2 linked regions of the Gemmata obscuriglobus genome follow. The protein of the gene in region 2 binds, or shares a complex with, the protein of the main gene of each other region. Links are inferred from orthologs where the notes say so. Each region holds a gene or a part of one and is shown on either strand. Other genes may lie near its edges.

Region 1 (5,051 bases), 8.3 Mb from region 2 along the record:
CCTGGCCGCGGCTTGGGCTCGGGTGAAGACTTCAGCGGTCGAGCGGTGTTGCCGGGTGGCGGTGGCCTGGGCCGCCGTGGCGTGGCAGAGTTGCCGGATGGTGTTGTCGTCCAATTCCCAGCCGACCACCTCGGCCAGAGTCACTTCGGCTTTGGCGAAGGACTGTTGGACGCCCAGCAAGACGGCCATCCGACAGGCGCCCGGGGTGACGTAGCCGCTGAGGCCCAGCCCGCGATCGGCTCCGAACTCGCCTTGCCCGCAAGTGGGGCAGTGGAAATACCTCCGCTCCAGCTCAATCGGACCAACGGCGGTCACAACCGTTCGGGTGTGCGGTCCTTTGGAGCGCCCGGGGTGCGTCTTCGCGCAGGTGCGGGCGCGCCCCCTTTTTGCTCGTCCTTCTCGATCCGTGAACCCAAGGCGGCACCGAGTGTGGTCCGCAACAGTTTGCGCCCTTGATCGAGTGCATGCTTCTCGCAGGCGGCCAGGACCGTGCCGTCGGGAGCTTCTTGGGCCAGACGATTCAGGTCCGTGAAATAGCCCAGCAGTTGTTCCAAGGCCAACCGTTCGGATTCGGTACTGTATTCTATAGTCAGCGTCGGCATCAGTATCCCTCCCAGATTGCCACGGCTTCCCCAGCCGGCTCCCATACCGTTCACAAATGCCAAAATCCAGAGGGGCACCCGCCTTTCCTTATTTCACCTTGCTTACACGAGGGAACGTGGCTATATGGGGCGCCTTCTCGCAGCCAGGAAGGTACCCATGTCTCCTTGCACCCTGGTCGATGCCCTGGCGGCGGTTCCCGATCCCCGCAGCAAGCACGGCCTTATCCACCCACTCGCCCCCTTCCTCGGACTCGTCGCCCTCGCCATGCTCATGGGGCGCACCAGCCTCAATGGCATCGCTCGCTTCGGGCGACAGCACGGACCCGCCCTCGCCCATGCCCTCGGCTTCCGACGCGGCAAGACCCCGGCCGTTTCCACGCTCTCCCGCACCCTGCGACGCTTCGACGCCGACCAACTGGAGCACGTCCTCTCGTACTGGATCGCCAGCCGCGTCGACCCGGCCGCCTTCACACACATCTCCATCGACGGCAAGACCCTTCGAGGCTCTCGCAACGGCGCGATCCCCGGTCAGCACCTGCTGGCCGCATACGCCCCCACCGTCGGTGCCGTACTCGCCCAGGTCAAGGTCGATGCGAGCACCAACGAGCACAAGGCCGCCTTGACGCTCCTCGGCATTCTGCCGCTGCGAGGGAAGGTCGTGGTCGGCGACGCCATGTTCTGCCAGCGAGACCTGGCCGAGGAGGTGGTCGGGGCCGGCGGCGACTACGTGCTCACGGTGAAGGACAACCAACCCGGATTGGGGATCGACATCCGAGCCGGGTTCGCCTTCGAGACCGCCGCCCGATCGATCGCGGCGGCCACTTCCCCCTGGGGATCGGCCTCCGCCCGCCCCGAGCCGCATCGCCACGACCGTCGATAAGGGTCACGGCCGCATCGAGAAGCGGACGCTGCAAACGACCTCGATTCTGACGTGCTCGCCGACGTGGGCGGGGGTGAAGCAGGGCTTCCAGTTGACGCGTGAGCGGACGGTCCGAGGCCAAACGACGGTCGAAGTGCATTTCGGCATCACGAGCCTGTCGGCCGAGAAGGCGGATGCGGCCACACTCCTGAACCATGTGCGGACGCACTGGCGCATCGAGAACGAACTGCATTACGTGCGTGACGTGACACTGGGCGAGGACGCGTGTCGTGTGCGCATGGGGCACGCACCACAGGTGCTGGCGGCGCTGCGGAACGCCGTGGTGCACCTGTGGCGTGAGGTCAAGGCGGTGAGTTGCCCGGAGGCGATCGAGCGGCTCCAGATGGACCCGGCAATGGCCAAGGGACTTATCGGAGTTACGTAGAGTGAATCAAGGAAAGGCCCTGGGGATCGGGTCACGAACGAACCCGGCCCGCGTGCGGCAGCGGTGCCACTTCGACCTCGACCGAGGCCCGCCTAGGTTCTTCGGTTTCATCGGCCGGCGGGATCGGCGGAACCTCTTTCGCAGGTGCCCCGAACGAGGCCGGTACGACTTGCGGATCGAAAGGCGTGCCCTCGGCCTCTGTCGCCCGAGCTTCGAGCAGTACGTCGGTATCCGTTACCTCGACGACATCAGCCAGGAGCACCGGTTCTGCGGCTGTTTCGGCAGCCGGCACCTCGGGAGCGACCGTCGGCTCGGGGGTGGCGAAAAAGGCGAAATGAACCGCCGCGTACCCGATCACGGCACTCGCCGCCGCGCTGATCAGTGCTGCTTTCCGCATGGTCCCGCTCCTCCGTGCGTTGAAAGTGGGCCGGATAGCGAGGGCCGCGAGGGGGAGCAAGGTCAACCGAGAACGGGCCGTCGCTCCGCAACGGCAAGCCGCACGAGCCACCCACGCAGGAACTCTGCCCGCTCCCTGGCCGCGTTCTCCGCCTCGGCGGACGAAACGCAAACGAATCGCACCCGGTCTCCGGGTCGGAGTTGCGCGAGGCGGTCGAGATCGGCACGGATCACGTGCGCCACCTTCGGGTACCCACCGATCGTCTGACCGTCCGCACCGAGCACAATGGGCAAACCGTCGTTGGTCACCTGCACGGCCCCGGGCGCGACCGCTTCCGAAACCAGTTCCCCCGACCTCCGCACAATTGGCGCCCCGTGGAACCGCACTCCCATGCGATTACTCGCGGGCAACACGTCGTAGGTTTGCGTAAAGAACCGGTCGTCAACAAACCAGTCGCGCTGCGGCCCATCGAGAGTACGAAGAGACTGGAAGCCCTCCCCGGCACTGAAGGGAGGTGAGAGATACGCTTCCTCTAACCACGCGAACGGCAGACCCCGCGGCTCACAGCGGCTCGCTGCGCACGTCAGGATGGTCCCGGCGCGAATAGGTTCCAGCGCGGAGCGGCTGCCGAGCACCTCGTTCGCTTCAAAACCGCCAGCCACGCATAAGTACGCCCGCGCGCCCGCCGCCGTTCCGCCGACCCGCAATACTTCTCCCGGATCGAGCTGGAAGGTCATCCCCGAGTTGAGTGGCCGACCGTTCACAGTGCTTTGAAACGGCGCCCCGAAGATTACGCACGCGGTCGGGTGAAGGGCTTCAAGGACCGGCCCCGCGAGCGCGACTTCCAGTGCCGCGACGTGCGAGGCGTTCCCGACGAGTGCGTTCCCGAGGGCAAGTGCGGCACGGTCGGCGGCGCCGCCGACGGGCACCCCCAGCGCGCGGCTCCGCTCGCGCCCGAAATCAACCAAAAGCGACTGCAGCCCGGGTTCACGAACCGACAAACTCATGCGAAGGCCTTCAGCGTGAACCCGCGCGCCAGAAGCGAGGCCCGCACCGCTCGTGTGAACGTCACCGCTTCCGGGTTGTCACCGTGAACACAGATCGTGCGCACGCCCTTCGCGCGAACCAGCCATTCGACCTGGGAAACGGCCTCGGCGGGGTCGTGAACGAACGCGTCGGGCTCCGTGCGTGGCACGAGCGAGCCGTCCGGCCGGTAGCGGCGGTCCGCAAAGCCCTCGGGTACGAACCGGCTGTTGAGTGTCTTCGTTGCGGCTTCGAGTTGCGATCCCGGCAGGCCCACCACGGCGAGGTCGTAACTCGCCGCGACCTCAACAACCGTGTGCGCCAGGGTTCGATCACGGCAGGCTTGGTTGTAAAGGGCGCCGTGCGGTTTCACATAGCGCACCTTGGGAGTCAGTGCGAGCAGCGCCCCGAGCTGGTAAAGACACAGTGCGGCCACGTCGTCCGGCAGAAGTGACTGCTCGATCCGTCCGAAATTGGCACGATCCGCGTACCCGGGGTGCGCCCCGACCGTCACGCCGTGCTGGCCCGCGAGTGCGAGCGTCGCGGCGATCTCGCTCGGCCCGCCCGCGTGCAGGCCACAGCACACGTTGGCGGACGTGATGAGCGGCATCAGTTCGGCATCACGGCCGCCCCCTTCGCCAAGGTCCGCGTTCAAGTCAATTTCCATGCCGGCCTCATTTCAGTACACCCACGGCAATGAGTCCGAGAATCCCGACCCCGAGTAAAAGCCGGTACACTACGAACGCACTCGTACTGTAACGTTTCAGAAAGCTGAGTAGAAACGCAATCGCGAAATAGCCCACCAAAGCCGACACCAGCAGCCCGACGACCAGGGCCCGGAGCTGTTCGCTGGCGAGTAGCGTTGCCCGCTCGTCGTACATTTCCTTTAGGCCGGCCCCGAGAATCGCTGGCAGCGACAACAGGAACGAGAACCGCGCCGCCGCGGAACGGCTCAGCCCCGCGAACAGCCCGGCGGTGATGGTCGTCCCGGATCGCGACCCGCCCGGCATCAGCGCGAGAGCTTGAAACGCTCCGATCCAAAGCGCATCAAACCAAGTGATTTCCGTCTCGGCGCGAGGCGGTTGCCCGCGTCCCGCCCGCCGCGCCGCCCACCACTCGGACAAGGCCATCAGGAGCGCGAACGCGATTGCCACGATCGCGATCGATGTCGGGTTGAAAAACGTCACTTTAAGCCACTTCTTCAGCGTGAATCCAGCTCCCACAACCGGCACGCTGCCGAGCACGATGAACCACCCGAGGCGCGACTCTGGTGTGCTGGCGAGCCGCCGCGCCCGAACGTCCGCAACAAGTCCCCGCAACATCTTTGCGATGTCCGAGCGGAAGTACACGAACACCGCGACCAGGGTTCCGAGCTGAATCACGACCGTAAATGCGTCTTCGGGCTTCTCGTGCCCCAACAGGTTCCGCGCGACGAGGAGGTGTGCGGTGCTGCTGATCGGCAGGAACTCTGTCAGTCCCTGAATGATGCCCAACAATACGGCTTCCCAAATGGGCATTCCCACTCCCGCTCTGGTAAAATGACCGAACCACCGTTCGGAGCCGCCGATGCGACTTTCTGGTTCGCGTTTCCACCCGATCGCCCTCGGCCTCTTAGGGGCGCTGCTCTGCCCGGGGACGGCCCACGCGCACGCGATGCGCGCGGACGTCGAGGTCCGGTCCGAGGTTGTTCGTGTAGTAGTGTATTTTGAAGACGACCTGCCGGCC
Region 2 (5,487 bases):
AGCGCGACCCGGCGGTTCAGCCGGCTGTGCGCCTCGAACGTCTTCTCGATCGCGGGCACGTTCATCGCGAACACGCTGACGATCGGGTCGCCGCTCTCCTTGCGCAACTTTTCGGACCGCTCGCGCACCTTCGTAATCTCGGTGCGGGCGTCGGGGACGTTCAGGCTGAAGCACTTCGCGAGGTCGTCGTTGTACGACCGGTACGCGGCGACCGCCCGCAGCGCCACTACCTGCGCCGCAGGCATCTCCTTGATCGCCGCCGCGTCCCAGCCCAGGGTGAGGAGTTGCTTCCGCGCGCCCTGGTAGTTCATGGTGGCGTACGCCGTCGTACCGATGCCGCCGGTGCCGATCTGCTTGTCGTCGGGGCGGCCCATCGTCTGGAACGCGGTCATCATCTCTTCGAGCAGCGCGTTCGCGCGGTCCGTCGAGAGCGCCCCCTTTTCGAGCAGCCGCGCGTTCGGGAACAGGTTGTCGAACAGCCGGGCTTCGCCCTCGAACGCGATCCGCGGGTCGATGACCGGGCGCGGAAGGGTGGTGAGCGCCCAGTACATGTTCGGGCTGCCCGGGCGCTGAATCAGGTGATCCACTTCGCCCAGGAAAATGCTGGCGACCGCGACGCCGACGAGCGTGTGAATCAGCGTCGGGCCTTCGCCCACGTCCTTGCCGAGCCGCATCCCGATTTGGATGCAGTGGACGGCCTCGTCGAACTTCCCCTCCGCGAGCGCGACGCGGGTCCGCAGCTTCTGGAACCGCGCCAGTTCACGGAAGGTTTGCACCTCCGCGAGCAACCCGTCGATGTTACCGACCGACAGCTTGGAGCCCAGCTCCCAGTCGCACCGGTCGGCCCGTGCGGCGTCGTCGAGCGCGCGGAACGAGGCCGCGTGTGTCGCAAGGTACTTCTTCACCTCCGCCAGCGGCAGGGCGTCGACGGTCCCCTCTTCCCATCGGATGAGCGTGTCCTGGAGCTTTTTCGATTCCTGGGCGTCACGGGGCCAACTCGGCTGGAGCAGTTTCGCGCGGTGGTAGTCCATCGCGGCGTTGCCCGGCTTGCGGTCGCGGAGCCGGGGCAACAGTTCGTACTTGAGTGCCGGCGCCGCGGCCGGGGCCGGCGACGCCGCGAGCCGGGTGACGAGCGCGGCCGGCGAGTGGGAACGCTCCACACCGTCGGGCGGGGCGTCCTTTTTCGGCTCGGGCGCGCGTTCTGGTGGTTGTGCCCCCGCGAGCGCGCACGCCAGGAGCAGGAAGATCAACACGCGTGCCATGTCTGGTCCCTCCGGATGCTTCACTTCTCGCCCGGCGGGGGCGCCGAGGGGCCGAGGGGGGGCAGCGCGCCGAGCCCGACCGTGAGCACCTCGTTGCGGACCCCGAACCAGCGGACCGCCGCGCCCGGTTCGGGCGCCGGGCTGTCGGTCCACGACGGGGCGGGCGCGGGTTCCACCGCGGGCGCGGCGCCCTTCGGCGGGGGCGTGAACCGGTCGATGTACACGATGCGCTCGGTCGGCTGGGGAGCGGGCCGGAAGACGAGCACCACGGCCAACCCGACCGCGACCAGCGCGCAGCCCCCCGCGACGACGCGCCAGAACAGAAGCGCCCGGGCCTTGGACTCCCGCCCCGCGGCGAACATGAGCGCGTGCCAGTTGAACCCGTGCGGGGACGGGTCGAGCTGCGCGAGTGCGACCGCGAGCGGGTCGGGCCGGTTCGGCGGATGCTGGGGTGCGGGGGTGCTCATGTGGCTCGAACGGGGCGCTCGGCCCCGAGTTTCTGGCGGAGGGTTTCGATGCCCGCGGCGTAGCGCCGGTAGCAGGTCGCGGCGGAACTGCCCACCGCTTGAGCGATCTGCTCGAACGTCAGCCCGCCCCACAGGTGCGCCACGATGATCTCGCGCGTCTCGGCGGGGAGGACGGAGAGGGCTTCGGAAGCGGCCCGCGCGTCCAGCCCGGTGGGGTCGTAGGACGGCTGGAACCACCGGGGCGCGCTGTCGGCGGCGGCGGCCTCGTACCGGTGCCGCCGGCGGGCCGCCCGGCTGGCGTCGATGGCCCCGTTCCGCACCACCTTGTAGAGCCACGGGAGCAGGTTGTCCGGCGGGGTGCCGAGGCGGACCAGCTTGAGGAACGCGGTCTGCACCACGTCCTCCGGGGTCGCGCACCACTGCCGCGCGTACAGCACGAGTGCCGCCGCGTACCGATCGACCAGTTCGGCTAGCTGCTCCGGTCCCATCGAAAGGTACTAACGCCGCTCCCGCCGTGGCATTTCAGGCGCCCGCGGCGCCACTATATCAAACGCAGTCGTTTCGGGGTTTCGGGTTCCCACTCTGCGGCGAAAATCGCTCGGCGTCGTGGAATGCAGACCCTTCCGAACGTATGACCTGGAACGCAGGCGTGGAACCGGAAACGATCGGAACGGGCATGAAACTCACCCCTCTGGGCGATCAGGCGGTGCTGGCGTACCTCGCGGACGAACCCGCGGCGGTGGCGCTCGCCGCGACGGTACGCGCGGCTAACCCCGTCTGGCTGTTCGATGTCGTCCCGGCCTACGCGAGCGTCGGGGTGTTCTTCGACGCCGACCAAATTCGCGCCGCAGACGTAATGGATTGGCTGAACGCGCTGGCGAGCGAGAAGAGCGAACCCTCCGAGGCCGTGCTCGGCGGCAATGCCCACTCGGGGGGCTCACGCCCCCCACTCGCCTTTCGCGTTCCCGTGTGTTACGAGATGCAACTCGACCTGGCCCGTGTGTGCGAGCACACCGGCCTCTCGGCCGACGCCGTCATCGAGCGGCACACGGCGACCGTTTACACGGTGTACGCAATCGGGTTCGTGCCGGGGTTCCCGTATTTGGGGTATCTGCCATCGGAACTGTGTGGGGTGCGACGGCTGCCGAGCCCCCGGACGCGGGTCGAGCCCGGGAGCGTCGGGCTGACGGGCCGCCAGACGGGCATTTATCCGCTGGCGCGCCCCGGCGGCTGGAACCTGATCGGCCGAACGCCGCTGACGATTGTGGACGTGGCCGACGGGTTCTTCCCGCTGCGGGTGGGGGACACGGTCCGCTTCGAGCGCATCGACGAGGCGCGGTACCGTCAGTTAGAAGGCGAGCGATTGAAGTAAATCGAAAGCGAAAAGGCAAAAGGGAACGGCTAACGCTGTTTCCCTTTTGCCTTTTCGCTTTCGACCTTTGACGGACCCGAAGGGGCGGCTCAACCGTCGCGCTTGGCGAACCGCCACGAGGCGAGCCCAAGCGCCAGGGCGATGAAGATCAGCGACACGCTGACGGCCCCGCCGAACGACGGGAACTCGACCAGCAGCCCGAGCAACCGCGACAAACCGGTCGGCAGGTTCGCGTCGGCGATCAGCTTGGTCGTCAGCTTGTCCAGGTCCTTGTACCGCGGCAGGATGTTGTTGAGCGTGTCCACCAGGGTGTACGACCACTCGGGCAAGTTCACCTGCTGGGTCACCTTGTTGCGGTCGAAGAACCCTTTGACGACCCCACCGATCACCCACATCCCGAACATGAACCCGACCGAAATCAGGATGGACGCGATCGCGCTGCGGGTCAGCACCGCGACCAGCGTGGACACCGCGTACACGACCGCGAACGTGAACGTCAGCGCCGGAATCACCAGCAAGAAGCTCGGGTCCCAGTACCCGGAGCGGATCGCCGTGACCAGCCACACCAGCCCGATGGTGAACGTCGAAACCAGGAAGATGAACGTCAGCCCGCCGATGTACTTGTAAACGAGCAGTTGCACCCGGCCGATCGGCTTGGAGATCAGCAGGTCCAGGCTCCCCTTGCGGAGCATGTTCGGGATGAAGAACGCGGTGATGACGACGCTCAGGAGGAGTGTGACCGCGGCCCCGATCCCGTTCACCAACTGATCCTGGACGAAGTACACCGCCAACCCCAGCGGGACCCGATCGATGGTGAACGCCTTGAACAGGATGTGGATCTTGTGCGGCCACCCGCGGGCGCCGGTCACGCTCTTGAGCGTCACCTCGAACTGGTACTCGGGTTCCGCCACCCCCGGTTTGCGCTTCACGACCACGTCCGACTTGCTCACACCGACGAACGTAACGAACTGCGACTGCAGGAACTCGGCCATGTCCTCGTCGGACACGCCCTTGATGTCCTCGTCTTTCATGTTCGGGGGCATCACGATTTCGAGCTTCTTGTCGGTCCCGCCCTGGTTGAGGAGCCGGTTCCGGTTCTGGCGCGGGTCCTCCTTGATCTTCTCGCCGGCCGGCAGCTTCCACGCCGCTACCGCGAACCGGAACACGTCCGCCCCGCCGGGGGGCTTGGGTTTGGGCTTCTTCTCCTCTTTCTTTTCGTCCTTCTTTTCGTCCGTGGCGCCGCCTTCTTTCACAGATGACGCGTCGTTCGCGGCCCCGGCTTTGCGCGTGCGGAACGGCTGGTCCGTGTACTCGACGGTCAGGTTGAACGTCATGGTTCCGTCGGCCGCTAACCCGGCTTCGGACGGCGTGTACGCGAGCGGCATCGGCATCCCGACCGGGTACTGGCTGCGGCCCTTGTCCGGGAACACGATGTTGAACTGGTCGAGCACCGCGGGCAGGCCCTCGCCCGGCCCCTCGGGCTCGTACGACACGCTCCCCACGAGCACCACCATCAGCAGCGCCAGCGCGAGCATCAGGTAGATGACGAACCCGTCCACGGCCTCGCGGAACGAGTCTTTCAGGATGGCGAAGAACTGTTGCACGGTTCACTCCCCCCCGCCGACCGGGCGTGCGCGGCGGCGGCGGCCGCGGTCCACGCCGGGCTCGGCCCCTTCCACGGTCGTCATGAACACGTCTTCCAGCGACTGCTTCTTCTCGACGATGTGGGTCACCGTCAGCCCCTGGCCGGAGAGCAGCTTCATCACCGGCTCGATGGTCTGCCCGTCCGGCAGCGTCACCTCGACGTGCCCCGGGGTGTCCGGCAGCTTGCGCACCGTGAACCCCAGTTGCGCGACGGCGTCGGTCGGGAACGTCTGGCCGGCCAGCAGCCCGAGGACGAACGTCCCCTTCGTCTTGGTCAGCTCGGCGATGGTGCCTTCGCGCACCAGCTTGCCCTGCTGGAGGATGGCCACCCGGTCGCAGATGAGTTCCACCTCGCCGAGCAGGTGCGAGTTGAGGAAGATGGTGTGGCCGTCGTCCTTGAGCTGCGCCATGAGGTCGCGGATCTCAGCCCGGCCCATCGGGTCCACGCCGTCGGTCGGCTCGTCGAGGATGATGAGGTCCGGGCGGTGCAGCATCGCCTGCGCGATGCCGAGCCGCTGCTTCATGCCCTTCGAGTACGTTTTGATCTTGTAGTGCATGCGGCCGGCGATCCCGACCTGCTCGAGCGTCTCGGGGATGCGCTTCTTGCGCTCGGCGCTCGGCACCCCGTACAGGCTGCCGTAGAAGTCCATCAGCGAGTACCCGGTGTGGTACCCGGGGAACGCGTGGTCCTCGGGCAGGTACCCGACCCGGCGGCGGGCGTTCGCGTCGCCGGCCGGGGCGC

What was found. Proteins that work in one complex are often made in the same cells at the same time.
Region 1: the proteins of GobsT_RS34815 (region 2) and GobsT_RS00440 are in contact, whole or in part, in a crystal structure (PDB 5DUD), measured with the Escherichia coli proteins. The link is inferred for Gemmata obscuriglobus from one-to-one orthologs.

The regions. Positions count from the first base shown.
Region 1 is NZ_CP042911.1:85,396-90,446, reverse strand. Bases 1,339-4,337 are described here. They hold GobsT_RS00440 (5-oxoprolinase subunit C family protein), read right to left. Parts: upstream 3,311-4,337; coding sequence 2,366-3,310; downstream 1,339-2,365. Other genes in these bases: uppP (undecaprenyl-diphosphatase UppP), read right to left, coding at 4,001-4,337; GobsT_RS00435 (5-oxoprolinase subunit PxpA), read right to left, coding at 3,307-3,993; GobsT_RS00445 (hypothetical protein), read right to left, coding at 1,938-2,303; GobsT_RS40340 (ISAs1 family transposase), read left to right, coding at 1,463-1,906; GobsT_RS40345 (ISAs1 family transposase), read left to right, coding at 1,339-1,482. Outside these bases: GobsT_RS00465 (ISKra4-like element ISGob7 family transposase), read right to left, coding at 1-477; more of GobsT_RS40345, read left to right, coding at 760-1,338; more of uppP, read right to left, coding at 4,338-4,843; GobsT_RS00425 (carboxypeptidase-like regulatory domain-containing protein), read left to right, coding at 4,893-5,051. UniProt on the Escherichia coli protein: Catalyzes the cleavage of 5-oxoproline to form L-glutamate coupled to the hydrolysis of ATP to ADP and inorganic phosphate.
Region 2 is NZ_CP042911.1:8,400,702-8,406,188, forward strand. Bases 1,359-4,253 are described here. They hold GobsT_RS34815 (5-oxoprolinase subunit B family protein), read left to right. Parts: upstream 1,359-2,405; coding sequence 2,406-3,101; downstream 3,102-4,253. Other genes in these bases: GobsT_RS34805 (hypothetical protein), read right to left, coding at 1,359-1,729; GobsT_RS34810 (RNA polymerase sigma factor), read right to left, coding at 1,726-2,217; GobsT_RS34820 (ABC transporter permease), read right to left, coding at 3,191-4,253. Also shown: GobsT_RS34800 (hypothetical protein), read right to left, coding at 1-1,262; more of GobsT_RS34805, read right to left, coding at 1,283-1,358; more of GobsT_RS34820, read right to left, coding at 4,254-4,705; GobsT_RS34825 (ABC transporter ATP-binding protein), read right to left, coding at 4,709-5,487.